2 regions of the Pseudomonas sp. O230 genome follow, and region 1 is predicted to be linked to the other one. Evidence: predicted binding sites of a transcription regulator. Region 1 holds the regulator's gene; the other holds the start of a gene.
What was found. Region 1 encodes FliA, which starts transcription of late flagellar genes. Its sites were predicted from a motif close to CTAAAGTTTNNNNNNNNNNNGCCGNTAA; they were not measured.
Positions count from the first base shown of each region.

Region 2: the regulator FliA is predicted to act here: its motif matches at 1,428-1,455, upstream of ACI77H_RS22580 (methyl-accepting chemotaxis protein).

Region 1 is NZ_JBJGXN010000002.1:570,964-575,212, forward strand. Features, by position in the region: gene ACI77H_RS05960 (protein phosphatase CheZ) at 1-620, opposite strand, end outside; gene ACI77H_RS05965 (chemotaxis response regulator CheY) at 643-1,014, opposite strand; gene fliA (RNA polymerase sigma factor FliA) at 1,182-1,922, opposite strand; gene fleN (flagellar synthesis regulator FleN) at 1,919-2,749, opposite strand; gene flhF (flagellar biosynthesis protein FlhF) at 2,866-4,194, opposite strand; gene flhA (flagellar biosynthesis protein FlhA) at 4,206-4,249, opposite strand, start outside.
Region 2 is NZ_JBJGXN010000010.1:256,101-260,349, reverse strand. Features, by position in the region: gene ACI77H_RS22580 (methyl-accepting chemotaxis protein) at 1-1,360, opposite strand, end outside; gene ACI77H_RS22575 (aldo/keto reductase) at 1,540-2,535, opposite strand; gene ACI77H_RS22570 (LysR family transcriptional regulator) at 2,654-3,577, shown strand; gene ACI77H_RS22565 (hypothetical protein) at 3,583-3,723, opposite strand; gene ACI77H_RS22560 (hypothetical protein) at 3,912-4,100, shown strand; gene ACI77H_RS22555 (fe2+ zn2+ uptake regulation protein) at 4,120-4,249, opposite strand, start outside.

The DNA.
Region 1 (4,249 bases):
ACCTGACTGGCCATAAGCACGAGCTTGAGCAGGTTGCTTTCAACTTCGGTGACCAACTGGGTCACACGCTTGATCACTTGACCGGTGAGGTCCTGGTAATCCTGAGCGAGCAGAATGTCGTTGAGGTTGCTCGACACCGCGCGGTTGTCCGCGCTGCTGCGTGTCAGGAAACCGTCGACACGCCGTGCCAGTTCACGAAACTCCTCAGCCCCGACTTCGCGACGCATGAACCGCCCCCAGTCCGTGCTCAGCGCCTGGGCTTCATCGCTCAGGCTGTTGACCAGCGGCGTGGAGTTTTCGACCAGATCCATGGTGCGGTTGGCTGCGGCCTCTGTCAGCTTGACAACGTAACCCAGACGCTCGGTGGCATCTGTGATCTGGGACACTTCCTCGGCTTGCGGCATGTGCGGGTCAATCTGGAAATTGACGATCGCGCTGTGCAGCTCGCGGGTGAGCTTGCCCACTTCCTGATACAGGCCGCGGTCACGGGTCTGGTTGAGCTCATGGATCAGTTGCACAGCGTCGCCGAACCTGCCTTTTTCAAGGCTTTCGACCAGTTCGACCGCGTGTTTTTTCAGGGTCGATTCAAAATCGCCCTGTGAAGATTCTTTGTGGTCCATAGCTCCCCCGTGGCGCAGTTTCTCAACCGATGCGTTCGAAAATCTTCTCGATTTTGTCTTTCAACGCCTGGGCCGTGAAGGGTTTGACCACATAGCCGTTTACGCCGGCCTGGGCCGCTTCGATGATCTGCTCGCGCTTGGCTTCAGCGGTCACCATCAGCACCGGCAGGTGCTTGAGCTTTTCATCGGCGCGCACATGGCGCAGCAGATCGATACCGGTCATGCCCGGCATGTTCCAGTCCGTTACCAGAAAGTCGATGCTTCCGCTGTTGAGAACCGGAATGGCAGTAACGCCATCGTCGGCCTCGACCGTGTTGGTGAACCCAAGGTCACGCAACAGGTTTTTTATGATCCGCCGCATCGTTGAGAAGTCATCAACGATGAGGATTTTCATGTTCTTGTCCAATTCGACCTCCAAGCAGTCTTAAACGCACCCAGCACCTGGACGCGCCATTTCAATCAATCCGGCAAAGCACTCAATGACTGTCTGGAGCACAACAGATCGCGACCGGCGCAGTTCAACACCACACCAGCCACGTTCGCAGTGTCCCCACACTGCCTTCAGCGCGCTCGCCACTCCCCCAAACGCCCCCGCAAACGGGCCGCGCACTGGCTGTGTAACTGGCTGACCCGAGATTCGCTGACCCCCAGGACCTCACCGATTTCCTTGAGATTCAACTCTTCGTCGTAGTACAGCGCCAACACCAGTCGCTCACGCTCCGGCAAATTGGCAATCGCGTCCGCCAGCGCTGCCTGGAAGCGTTCATCTTCCAGATCGCGTGACGGCTCGAGATGAGCACTCGCGCCATCCTCATGCAGCCCTTCATGTTCGCCGTCCTGCAACAGATCGTCGAAACTGAACAAGCGACTGCCCAGGGTGTCGTTCAAAATCCCGTAGTAATCGTCGAGACTCAATTGGAGTTCGGCCGCAACTTCGTGATCTTTAGCGTCACGGCCGGTTTTAGCTTCAATCGAGCGAATTGCGTCGCTGACCATGCGGGTATTGCGGTGGACCGAACGTGGCGCCCAGTCCCCTTTGCGCACTTCATCAAGCATGGCGCCGCGGATTCGAATGCCCGCGTACGTCTCGAAACTCGCGCCTTTGCTGGCGTCATATTTGGTCGATACTTCTAGCAGGCCGATCATCCCGGCCTGAATCAGGTCTTCGACCTGGACACTGGCCGGCAGTCGTGCCAGCAAGTGGTAGGCAATGCGTTTGACCAGTGGCGCGTAACGCTCGATCAGCTCGTACTGCGCGTCACGTGCCGACTTCTTGTAGAGGTTGTAACCGCTGGCTGTCATAGCACGGGTCCTGCCGTTTGTTGCACGAGGCGCTCGACGAAAAACTCCAGGTGCCCACGCGGGTTGGCGGGCAGCGGCCAGGTATCGACCTTTTGTGCGATGGCCTTGAACGCCAGGGAGCACTTGGATCGCGGGAAGGCTTCATAGACCGCGCGCTGCTTCTGCACAGCCTTGCGCACGCTTTCGTCGTACGGCACCGCACCGACGTATTGTAAGGCGACGTCAAGGAAGCGGTCCGTGACCTTGGTCAACTTGGCGAACAGGTTGCGCCCTTCCTGCGGGCTCTGCGCCATGTTGGCCAGGACGCGGAAGCGATTCATGCCGTAGTCGCGGTTGAGCAGTTTGATCAGGGCGTAGGCGTCGGTGATCGAGGTCGGCTCGTCGCACACCACCAGCAAGACTTCTTGCGCGGCGCGAACAAAACTGACTACCGAGTCACCAATACCCGCAGCGGTGTCGATCACCAGCACGTCGAGGTTGTCGCCGATATCACTGAAAGCCTGGATCAGGCCGGCGTGCTGAGCCGGGCTCAGGTGCACCATGCTCTGAGTGCCGGACGCCGCAGGGACGATGCGAATGCCGCCGGGCCCCTGCAACAGCACGTCGCGCAGTTCACAGCGGCCTTCGATGACGTCAGCCAGGGTACGTTTGGGTGTCAGTCCCAGCAGGACGTCGACGTTCGCCAGCCCCAGATCGGCGTCCAACAGCATGACGCGCCGGCCGAGCTCAGCTAGAGCCAGGGACAAGTTCACTGACACGTTAGTCTTCCCGACGCCACCTTTGCCGCCGGTCACCGCGATCACCTGTACGGGATGCATGCTGCCCATGTTATTTCTTTACCTTGTCTTGCATAGACGGAGGCCACATTACTGGCTGCGCGTTCATCATCTGAACAATGCATGGCAGACCATCGATGTAGGTACAAAAACTGTTCATTAATACCTCAGCCAACCTGCTTGGTCGGGCTGTGATAAATATCAGCGAACATGTCAGCCATGGCTTCTTCGCTGGGTTCTTCCTGCATTTGCACGCTGACGGCGCGACTGACCAACTGATGACGACGCGGCAGATGCAAATCATCCGGAATACGCGGTCCATCGGTCAGGTAAGCCACCGGCAATTCATGACTGATTGCCAGGCTCAACACCTCACCCAGGCTTGCCGTTTCATCCAGTTTAGTCAGGATGCAGCCAGCGAGCCCGCAGCGCTTGTAACTGTGATAAGCGGCGGTTAGAACCTGTTCCTGGCTGGTGGTTGCCAGAACCAGATAATTTTTTGATTTGATGCCACGGCCAGCCAGGCTTTCGAGTTGCATGCGCAATGCCGGGTCACTGGCCTGGAGGCCCGCGGTATCGATCAGCACCACGCGCTTGCGCAGCAACGGATCCAGCGCCTGCACCAGCGACTGACCCGGATCGACGTGCGTCACCGACACATTGAGGATCCGGCCGAGGGTCTTGAGTTGTTCCTGAGCACCGATACGGTAGCTGTCCATGCTCACCAGCGCGATATTCTGCGCGCCGTACTTGAGCACGTAACGGGCCGCGAGCTTGGCCAGAGTGGTGGTCTTGCCCATGCCGGCCGGGCCGACCATGGCAATCACGCCGCCCTCTTCCAGTGGCTCGACTTCCGGTGTGGCGATCATCCGCGCCAGGTGCGCCAGCAACATGCGCCAGGCCTGACGAGGCTCTTCAATGTCGGTAATCAGCTCCAGCAGGTCGCGGGACAACGGACCGGACAAACCGATGCGTTGCAGGCGACGCCAAAGGTTGGCCTGGGCCGGACGACTGCCTTGCAGTTGGTTCCAGGCCAGGGAGCCGAGTTGTACTTCCATCAGTTCGCGCAGGCTGTTGAGTTCGAAACGCATCGAGTCGAAAGCACGCGGATCAACGCCGGTCGAAGCAGGCGCAGGAGCCGGTGCCGGGCGACGAGGTTCAGTGTACGTAGGCTCGATCAACGGTTCAGCGGCAGTCAGCGGCAGGCCGGCGAACAACTGGCGATTGGTCGACTTGTCGCTCTCGCCCTCGCTGCGCAGGCTCAGTTCGGCCTGGGCGGTGACGATCCGCGACTGAGTCTTGCGCAGCTCGTCCTCGAGTTCCATGTTCGGAACACGCGGGGCCAACGCCGACAGCTTGTAATCGAGCGCGGCCGTCAGCTCGACACCACCGGCGATCCGGCGGTTGCCAATGATGGCGGCATCAGCGCCCAGCTCATCACGAACCAGCTTCATGGCCTGACGCATATCGGCGGCGAAAAAACGCTTAACTTGCATAAACCACTACCTCAGCCGTTGGGCCCTACTGTCGCAACGATGGTCACTTGCTTGT
Region 2 (4,249 bases), on a different contig from region 1:
CGTTTTCGTTGGCGCGTTTTGTGAAAGCGGCGGTTTCGGCGGCGTTCTGCGCCACGCTTTCGGCGGTCGAACTCATTTCGGTAATAGCGGTGACCGTCTGATCGGTTTCCGAGGCGTGGCGCACCAGAATCTGACTGGTGTGGGCAGAGGTGCGCTGCAGGTTATCCAGGCCGGACGCCATGGCGCCGGTGGCCTGGGTGACTTCGCCGATCATGTTTTGCAGGTAAACGATGAAGGCGTTGACCGAGTGGCCGATAGCGCCCAGTTCGTCTTCGGCGCGAATGGTGATGCGCTTGGTCAGGTCGGCGTCACCGGCGGACAGTGCGTCGATATTGGCCTTCAGGGCTTTCATGCGCTGGATCAGTTGGCGGATCGCATAGATTTGCAGCAGCACCAGCAGGATCACCATCGGGATTTGCAGCAGGCTCAGGTTGCTGAGCACGTCGTCGCGCTGCGCGGTGATCAGCCTGGTCGGCAGGGCGGTGGCGAGGAACCACGGTGTGCCTTCGATGGGGCGCATGAAGAAGGTGTTGGCTTCGCCGTTGTTGTCGAACTCGACGCGCTGCGCCTGATCACGGTTTTGCAGGCCGGCCTTCACTTGGCTGGCGAACGGTGAGTTGCCGGCCAGTTCGCTGATGTTCTTCAGCACGATCGGTCCGCTGATGCGCGAGCTGTTGCTGATGATCTTGCCGTCGGCTTCGACGATCAGCATTTCGGCGCCGAGGTCTTTTTCCTTGCGCGCCACCAGGTCGTTGAAGAAACCCAGGGTCACGTCGATGGTCGAGACACCGTACGCCGCGCCGTTTTTCTGGATGGCCATGGCGCAGTTGGTGCGCGGCTCGGCGCTGGCGTCATCTTTATAGGCTGCGGCCCAGGCGCATTGCCCGCGTGGGGTTTGCATGCCGCCCTTGTACCAGGTCTGGTCGTAATAATTGGGCGCGGCGTCGCTGTTCCAGAAGGTATTGACCGCCAGTTTGCCCGAGGCATCGCGATGCCAGAACGTACTGAATTTGTTGCGCCCGGCCTCACGCTGGCCGGGCAGGGGCCAGATGCCGCCACCGAAGACTTTCAGTTCGCCGTACTGATCGACCAGGCCCGGCAGGACTGTGTCGATGGCGGCGCTGTCGAGCAGAGGGATGGTCTGGGTGATGCTGCGCTGTTGCGCCTGAACCTTGTTCAGTTCGCCCTGGATTTGTTCGGCGACTTCGGCGATGCGATTGAGTGCGACTTGTTCTTCGGTGTGGCGCAGCTTTGGCGCGACCAGTTGACTGATGCCAACCACGGTGAGAATGGACAGCAGAAGAATGAACAGGACCAGAAACAACGTGTAGCGAGCCTGAATAGTGCGGAATGCGGGCATGGAGCCGGGTCCTTTTTGGCAGCGATCTTATTGTGGGTATCGGTATGAAATTCGGCGCTTCAAAGGGCTATCGGCTGGCTCGGGTCGAGCTTTAGGTACGTTCGTACAAGAACGGCGGGAGGTGACGGACGGCTCGATTGCGCTGGCCCGTCCAGGCAATTGAACGGGCCAGACGCTGGTTAACGGTCGAGCAACTTCAGGATTTCTTCCGGGTAGCGCAAGCCGGCAGGGGCATTCGCCGGGAAGATCGCTTCCAGCGCCTGCAACGCTTCGCGGCTAAGTTTTACCTCCAGCGCTGCCACGTTTTCTTCCAGGTATTTACGCTGTTTGGTCCCGGGGATCGGGATCACGTAATCACCCTGGGCCAGCACCCATGCCAACGCGAGTTGACCCGCGGTCACGCCTTTCTCTGCCGCCAGATCCTGTACTTGCTGCACCAGCAACAGATTTTTCGCGAAGTTGTCACCCTGAAAACGCGGGCTGAACCGACGGTAGTCGTCCGCCGCAAAATCGTCCGGGCTTTGCAGTGCACCGGTCAGAAAACCCCGCCCCAATGGGCTGTAAGGGACAAAGGCAATGCCCAGCCGCTGGCACGCGGCCAGGCAGCCATTGTCTTCCTGATCCCGGCTCCATAACGAGTATTCACTTTGTAGCGCGCTGATCGGATGAACCTGATGCGCCCGCTCCAGCGTTGCCGCCGAGGCTTCGCTCAAGCCCAGGTAACGCACCTTGCCGGCCTTGACCAGTTCGGCCATGGCGCCGACGGTTTCCTCGATGGCCACTTGTGGGTCGACACGGTGCTGGTAGTACAAGTCCAGGGTTTCGACGCCGAGTCGTTTGAGGGTGCCGTCGATAGAGGCGCGGATGTATTCCGGACGTCCGTCGACCCCACGCGCGGTCGGGTTCGCCGGATCGCGGACGATGCCGAACTTGCTCGCCAGGAACACTTGATCGCGCTTGCCGGCGATGGCTTTGCCGATCAGTTCTTCGTTGGTGCGCGGGCCGTACATGTCGGCAGTGTCGAGCAGGTTGATGCCCAGCTCCAGCGCACGATGCAGGGCGGCCGTGGCTTCGCGGGTGTCGGTGTCGGTGGTGTAGAAATCGGACATGCCCATACAGCCCAGACCGATCGCGCTGACCTGCGGACCGTTCTTACCCAATTGACGTGTTTGCATGAAATCAGCTCCCTGTGAATGTGAATCCCATTGTTAACCTCGACAGAATCCAGATAAACCGGATAAAACTGCTATCACTATTAGTAATTTCTAAATAATCAGTCGGTACGAGAGCCCAATGGATCGATTCAACGCCATGCGCGTATTCACCCGGATCGTCGAGCTGGGGGGCTTTGCCAAAGCGGCAGACAGCCTGCAATTGCCCCGTGCCTCGGTGACTATTCTGATCAAACAGCTGGAGGCGCATCTGGGCGTGCAGTTGCTGCAACGCACCACCCGGCAAATCAGCCTGACACTCGACGGCGCGGCCTACTACCCGCGTTGCGTGCGTTTGCTGGCGGATCTTGAGGAAACCGAAGCGGTGTTCTCCGCGGCGCGCCACAATCCCAAGGGTTTGTTGCGCGTGGACATGCCGGCGGGGGTGGGGCGCCTGATCGTGATTCCGGCATTGCCGCAGTTCACCGCGCGCTATCCGTTGATCGAGCTGGAAATCGGTTTGAATGACCGGCCGGTGGACCTGATTCGAGAGGGTGTCGATTGCGTGTTGCGCGGCGGTGCGTCTCTCGATGATTCACTGGTGGCGCGGCCGCTGGTCATGCTGGACCAGGTCACTTGCGCCAGCCCGGATTACTTGCAGCGTCATGGCACGCCACACGGTTTGGCCGACCTGAGGGGGCATCAAATGGTGGAGTATGTCGCCAGCAACGGTAAACGCTACGGGCTGGAATTTGTCGTTGATGGCCAACTGCAACCGGTCAATCTGTCCAAGCATGTCTCGGTCAACAGTGCCGATGGTTATCTGGCGGCATGCGAGGCCGGGTATGGGCTGGTGCAGGTGCCGTACTATCACGTGGCCCGGCGGTTGAAGGAGGGAAGTCTGGTCGAGGTGCTGAGGGAAGTGCCGCCACCGGTCATGCCGCTGACGGCGCTTTATCCTCCTCACCGTCAGTTGTCACGGCGGGTACGGGTATTCGTTGACTGGATGATCGAGCTTTGCGCGCAACCGGGAAACGAGTTTTTCAGGGAACCGTCAGCGCGCTAAAAACCTCAGCGATGCTGGTAGTAACCCGGCCCTCCACGATTGTCGTAATGGTGGCCGCCGTGCCATCCGCCGTGGGGGAAAATAATGCAGCCGCTCAGGGAAAGGATGGCCAGCAGGGGAATCAGCAGTGTGATTCGACGGAACATTTCAAAATCCTCATGGTTATCGCCGCTATGAAGCCAAAAGGCTTCATCGGCTGTAACATGAGACCCCGTTTGCAGCGCCCCATCCCCGGAAAACGGTAGTGGCTTGGCATGCATTCGGATACAAACCGGATACATCTTTAAGGTTCGCGTTCGCTTACGTTTAAGCTTTTTGTTTAAGGAAAAGGGCCATGACCCAGTCGCAACGTTTGAAATACTCGATTCTGATTTCCCTGGTGGTGCTGGGAATCATGTTTGGCCTTTCGTATTTGCAGAATACCGGCGTCATCAGCGAAAAACTGTTCCAGTACATCGCCATTGGCGTGGCGGTGATCGTGGTGGTGGTCAATGGCGTGATGCGTCGCAAGGTCAAGCCCTGAGCGACGCGCCAGGGTCAGGTTATTCGCCGTGCAATGCGGCGAAGGCCTGCGGGTGCAAGCTGTAGCTTTTGTCCGGGTTCAGGGTGATCACGCCTTCGCTGCACAAGCGTTTCAACACTTCGCGCACACTGAGAAAGGACAGCGGAATA